One region of the Paenibacillus sp. SRL342 genome, then DNA from elsewhere that is predicted to be linked to it. Evidence: riboswitches for the same ligand, from Rfam matches in the RefSeq annotation. Region 1 holds a riboswitch; the other holds the start of a gene.
The links. A riboswitch is a leader RNA that binds a small molecule or an ion and turns the genes downstream of it on or off. The one in region 1 is predicted to bind glycine.
Positions count from the first base shown of each region.

Region 2: another riboswitch for glycine. It lies ahead of sdaAB (L-serine ammonia-lyase, iron-sulfur-dependent subunit beta); the one in region 1 lies ahead of gcvT (glycine cleavage system aminomethyltransferase GcvT).

Region 1 covers NZ_OZ481790.1:5,477,788-5,481,023, reverse strand. Annotated here, with positions in the region: gene gcvPA (aminomethyl-transferring glycine dehydrogenase subunit GcvPA) at 1-674, opposite strand, end outside; gene gcvT (glycine cleavage system aminomethyltransferase GcvT) at 671-1,807, opposite strand; glycine riboswitch at 2,024-2,124, opposite strand; glycine riboswitch at 2,128-2,250, opposite strand; gene gcvH (glycine cleavage system protein GcvH) at 2,595-2,987, shown strand.
Region 2 covers NZ_OZ481790.1:531,018-534,253, reverse strand. Annotated here, with positions in the region: gene sdaAA (L-serine ammonia-lyase, iron-sulfur-dependent, subunit alpha) at 1-712, opposite strand, end outside; gene sdaAB (L-serine ammonia-lyase, iron-sulfur-dependent subunit beta) at 702-1,391, opposite strand; glycine riboswitch at 1,531-1,666, opposite strand; glycine riboswitch at 1,671-1,795, opposite strand; gene AC4E8D_RS02555 (beta strand repeat-containing protein) at 1,930-3,236, opposite strand, start outside.

The DNA.
Region 1 (3,236 bases):
TTTACATTTTCCACGGCACCAAAGAAGTTTGGACTCTGGATCATGACAGCAGCGGTATCGTCGGATATGGCTGCTTGCAGGGCATCCCAATCAGTGACGCCATCCTTATAACCAATCTCGACAATCTCCAGACGGAGTCCGTGCGCATATGCCTGCAATACCTGACGGGCTTCCGGATGAACGGTACGGGATACGATGAGCTGTTTGCGACGAGTTGCTGCTGCGGCGAGATTACCGGCTTCCGCAAAAGCTGTTGCGCCGTCATACATGCTGGCATTGGCTACAGCCATACCGGTTAATTCACAGATGTAGGATTGAAATTCGAAAATGGCCTGTAGTTCACCTTGGCTGATCTCAGGCTGATAAGGTGTGTAGGCAGTGTAAAACTCGGAACGGGAAATGACATGATTGATGACGGAAGGAACATAATGATCATATATGCCAGCGCCGAGGAAGCTGGCGTGTGTTTCGAAATTGGCGTTGGCGCCGGCTTGTTTGGACATGTGACGTGTCAGCGCATATTCATCAAGTTTGGAGGATACGGGCAGCTCGCCCTGATAACGAATCTCCTGCGGAATGTCCTGAAACAGATCCTCCAGCGTACCCACACCAATGGTTGCGAGCATGGCGTTCTGATCTTGCTCAGTCATGGGAATGTAACGGTGCTTGCTCATGCTTGATCAGCTCCTTGAGTAGGTGTCTTCGACGTACGTGTCCGTTTATGAAAAGGGGTCTTCACGACCTCGGCTTTTAATTTCTTGCCGCGAATCTCAATCTCAAGCGGGGTTCCCAGCGCAGCGTATTTGCTGTCGATGAGGGCAAGCCCCAGATTACGCTTCAATGTAGGTGATTGCGTGCCTGTTGTCACTTCACCGATCTGTACGCCTTCGGCGTAAATCGGATAGTGGGGGCGGGGAATACCGCGCTCCAACACTTCGATGCCGACCAGTTTGCGGGCGGGCCCGTCAGTTTTTTGCTGTAACAAGGCTTCGTGTCCGATAAAAGGTCCGGCATTCAGCTTCACAAACATACCTACGCCAGCTTCGAGTGGAGAGATAGTTGCCGACAATTCCTGTCCATACAGAGGGAGCTTTGCTTCAAAGCGCAGTGTATCCCGAGCACCGAGGCCTGTGGGTACAAGTCCGTGACCTTCACCGGCTTGCATTAACCCATTCCAGACCACAGCGGCCTGATCTGCAGGAACATATAGCTCAAAGCCATCTTCACCGGTATAACCGGTACGGGACAACAGTAATTTTACTCCACATACTTCAGCATCCTGCACAAAACGAAACGGTTCAATCGAGCTTACATCCGTATCTGTAACTTTTCCGATAATGTCTACAGCCAGTGGACCTTGCAAGGCGAGTAGCGCCGTCTGCTCCGAATCGTTGGTCATGCTTACGCCGGGAATCAAGTGCTCTTGCAGCCACGCCCAATCCTTGTCGATGTTGGAGGCGTTAACCACAAGCATATAATGCTGATCTTCCAGCTTATACACGAGCAGATCATCCACCACACCGCCATCTGGATAACACATCAGGGTGTACTGGGCTTGATCGGGAACCAGCGTGGTCACATCATTGGTCATCATTTGTTGCAAAAACGCTTCAGCCTGCTCACCCTGTACCGTGAATTCGCCCATATGGGATACATCGAACAGTCCCGCGCGCTCGCGTACCGCTTCATGTTCTTTCTGGATTCCGCTAAATTGTACCGGAAGCTCCCAGCCTCCAAAATCAATGCACCGTACGCCTTCGTATTGCTGATACAGTGGGAAGAGTGGTGTTCTAAGCAAATCGGACATCAAATCACCTCGTCATGGGCCGTGAGCCGGCCGGATATACAATCGTGGATCAATGAACCAGGGTATTTTTAAATTTCCAGCTAGATAATTTCATCACATAAGTATGGTAAGGCAGCTATGGCAGCGCCGTTCTACATCCTGTTTTTCGTTTTTTGGGAAAAAGGAAAAGGACAGGCCAAAGAATCGGCATGCCAAGTAGCACGCTGTATTCTAAGGCTCTGTCCCTTGTACCTGAGAGTTACCCCGCTGCGTTGTGCAGCAGGTTTCCCCTTGGGTGATCATAACGCCCGCACAGGGCGAATAGATGCTCTCCAGAGTTGCGTCCCGTAAAAGTCCTTTTGCCTGAGAGATTCACCTCCGCTTATCGGTGGTTTACTCCTTCGGCGTTACCTCATGTACATCCCGAATCGGGTGTCACGGGTAATCTCTCCCTTTACATTCATCCGCGGGTATTACATAGTCCAATAAACATATTTACTCTTTTCATTAAAACGTGAATCCACTACCGATGTCAAGAACGATATCATAGATAACAATTTAAAACCGAATATTTAATCTGTTTTCTATGTTATTGTTCGTGTATTTATAAAGAGTGCGCTTACTATTCTAATATTCACCAGTATATGAAGAAAGAGTGTAATCCGGTTACAGGATTTAGAGGTGTTCAGTAAATAAATTGTGAGGTATATTGACATTTGATTCATAAATATCATACGCTATGTTCTGGGAAAAAGGTTAAGGTCAAAGAACGCATGCACTCATTTAATGAAAAGCGAGGCGGATATCGATGAGCGAATTGAAAAGTGATTTCCTGTACAGTGAAGAGCATGAATGGGTGCAAACCGTAGGGGAGGATACTGTACGTATTGGCATTACCGAGTTCGCACAGCATCAGCTGGGTGACATTGTGTTTGTGGAACTGCCTGACCTTGAAACCAATGTAAAAGCAGAAGATAGCATTGGAACGATCGAATCGGTCAAAACGGTTTCGGACTTGTTCTCTCCCGTCACAGGTTCAATTATTGCAGTTAATGATTCGTTGCAGGATTCCCCTGAACTTGTGAACAGCTCTCCTTACGAGGAAGGCTGGATGATTGAGATTCGTGTTGAGGGAGATCTGACAGCAGCATTGTCTACATTGATGAATGCAGACGCGTATCGGAAACATACGGAAGAATAGTTTTAACGAACTTGTACTTATTAACATATATTTTATAACCAAATGATATGAGCTTCATATTGTTTCGACCTGTGTGAGCCTGATGCTTGCACGGGTTTTTTGTGCTTTCCAAGAATGGTTTTGAATGTGGATTGAAGCAGATTGTGGATGTAAATCACCTGATTGGACCAAGCTATAGGTTAGAAAATGATTCTGGAAATGATAAAAGTCATAGGCGGAAAAAGCCTTGTGTATCAAGGGGTTGAGTCA
Region 2 (3,236 bases), 2.3 Mb from region 1:
TGTCAGCCGCAGCCAGCGCCGTGACTGCACCCAGTCCATTACGGACGATGCACGGGATTTCAACAAGGCCTGCGACCGGATCGCAGATAAGGCCCAGTGTATTTTTTAACGCCAAACCAACGGCATGAACGACCTGTTCCGGTGTACCTCCACGCAGTTCAACCATGGCACCCGCAGCCATGCCGATAGCGGAACCCACTTCCGCCTGGCAGCCACCTTGGGCCCCGGAGATAAATGAATTGTTGGCAATAACATAACCAATTGCTCCCGCACAGAACAACCCGTTCACCAAATGTTCATCCGTCCAGCCAAATCGCTCCTGTGAACTGATAAACACACCCGGGATAATACCACAGGAACCGGCTGTTGGTGTTGCCACAATCCGGCCCATGGAGGCATTCACTTCAGATACACACAGGGCATACGCCATGGCAAGTGCGGAAGCATCTCCTGAACAAGTCTCACCCTTGCGAATGTACTCGGCCATTTTTTTACCGTCTCCACCCGTTAACCCACTGCGTGATGTAGTATCTTCCGTTAACCCTTTGCGTACCGCTTCCTTCATCACCTGATAATATTCAGACATCTGCTTCACAACATCCGCTTCCGGTGTATTGGTCTCCTGAACCTGCTCCTCGATCATCAGCTGAGCGATGGTTTTGGATTCTGCTGTACAGATCGTATTCAGTTCGTGCAAATGTTTAAACCGCATCCGAATCAACTCCTCTCTTCAAATCGATAACACGAATGTCCAGCACATGGTCGAGCTCCTTTAGACGCTTGAGCATATCAGGATTAGGCACACCATCCATTTCCATCGCGGTGAGTGCTTCGCCATCACGGGCTTTCCGGTCCACCTGCATATACCCGATGTTAACCCCGGATGAACTGATCGTGGACGTCACTGACGCGAGTACGCCCGCTTTATCCGCATGCCGCAGAACCAGTGTTGGGAACTCACCACTAATCTGAACACGAAAATCATTCATCGAATGCACTGATACACTGCCACCACCAATGGATGCACCGATTAAGGAGCAGGCACGTTCTCCATGCCACAACTCAATTTTGACCGTATTTGGATGAGGAGCAGGCAGGCCACTTGTATAAAACTCAACCTCCATGCCCGCTTCCTCTGCGTATCGCTCCGCATCCGGGATACGCGGATCGTCTGTGACATAGTCCAGCAGACCGCCGATCAGTGCCAGGTCTGTTCCGTGCCCCTGATACGTATCAGCGAATGAACCGTATAACGTCAACCGGGCACGATCTGGCGTACATCCCAGCCACTGACGAGCAATTCTTCCTAACCTTGCTGCACCAGCTGTATGTGAACTTGAAGGCCCCGTCATCGACGGACCAATAATTGAGAAAACATCTTTAAATCGCACCTTGTAACCCTCCATTATTAATCATGATTCAATTTTGTAAAATGTATTCGTCATTTCGATCCAGGAGTTCCATCCACAATGACCCTTATTTAGGGTATGATGACATCAAAAAAGGACAGAAGAAGGCCTTAGGCCCTCTCTCTGTCCTCGATACCTGAGAGTTTCACGATCAGTAGTGTCTCACGACAAGGTGCACTGCCTGCAATTACAGACAAAGTCACCGGGCAGACTGATCATATACCCCTTGGGTGGCGCAGTTCGCGCACTCTCCAGAGTTGCGTCCAACGATGGTACATTTACCTGAGAGATTAACGACTGCATCGGGTGCGCAGCAGCTTGCTCCTTCGGTGCCTGGACACTAGCCATTGTGCTCAGCTAACCCAGATCTCTCCCGCTCGTTATCATCCGCTGTATTATTTTAATTCGATTCGAATGGGTATATATCTAAATTTTTGATCAAGTATACCCATAGAGTAATGCACAATATCATATATGTCAACAAAAGTGACGTGTAATTATCATAAGTTCGATGTCTATTTTAGCTGAAGCGAATAGCATTAATATTTCTCACTTCCGCTGAGGCACTAGTGACGCTTGTAGTGGTTGTAAATTGGATGCTTATCGTGTATGCGTTAGTCGTTGTAGCCGGGGCAGTATCCACGTAAGTGTTGGAGGAAAGAAACCTTAATGTGCCGGAAGCATTCCCTGTTCTGGAGATCTGCAATTGATTAATCAACACTCCGTTTCGCCTCAGATTAATGTTATACGCAACGTTCCAGTTCGAACCTACAACTACAGCCACTTGCGTACTATTATCTATTTTCACCCGTTGGCCTGCTACTACAGGTACATTAAGTGTCTGAATCGTCGTTTCAGCTACTAATGAAAGACCCAACGCCGCGGTCTGGCTATCAGCAAACAAGGAAGAGTCTGCCGGAGCCGAAGCTGCAGTTGATCCCGTAGCACCCGTTGCTCCTGTCGCACCAGTTACCCCAGTAGCTCCAGTCGTTCCCGTAGCACCTGTGGCACCTGTAGCACCAGTAGCTCCGGTCGCTCCTGTTACTCCCGTTGCGCCTGTAACACCAGTCACTCCTGTTGTTCCTGTCAATCCGGTTGCACCTGTAACACCAGTGACCCCTGTCGTTCCCGTCAGTCCTGTCGCTCCTGTAACACCAGTGACCCCTGTCGTTCCCGTCAGTCCTGTCGCTCCTGTAACACCAGTGACCCCTGTCGTTCCCGTCAGTCCTGTCGCTCCCGTAGCGCCTGTGACGCCTGTCGCACCTGTATCTCCAGTAATTCCGGTGGCTCCGGTCGCTCCCGTGACACCTGTCGCGCCTGTATCTCCAGTAATTCCGGTGGCTCCTGTCACGCCTGTTGCACCCGTATCACCCGTGGCTCCGGTCGCTCCCGTGACACCTGTTGCACCCGTTTCGCCAGTGATTCCAGTTGCTCCCGTTACACCTGTCGCACCCGTATCTCCAGTGGCTCCGGTCGTTCCCGTCACGCCTGTCGCACCCGTATCTCCAGTAACTCCCGTAGCGCCTGTGACACCTGTCGCACCCGTTTCACCAGTAATTCCGGTTGCTCCCGTTACACCTGTCGCACCTGTATCTCCAGTGATTCCAGTTGCTCCCGTTACACCTGTCGCACCCGTTTCACCAGTAATTCCGGTCGCGCCTGTGACGCCTGTTGCACCCGTTTCACCAGTAATTCCGGTCGCTCCCGTGACACCTGTCGCACCTGTATCACCAGTAACTCCCGCGACACCTGTCGCACCTGTATCACCAGTGACTCCGGTGGCTCCCGTTACTCCTGTCGCACCTGTATCTCCAGTCGTTCCCGTAA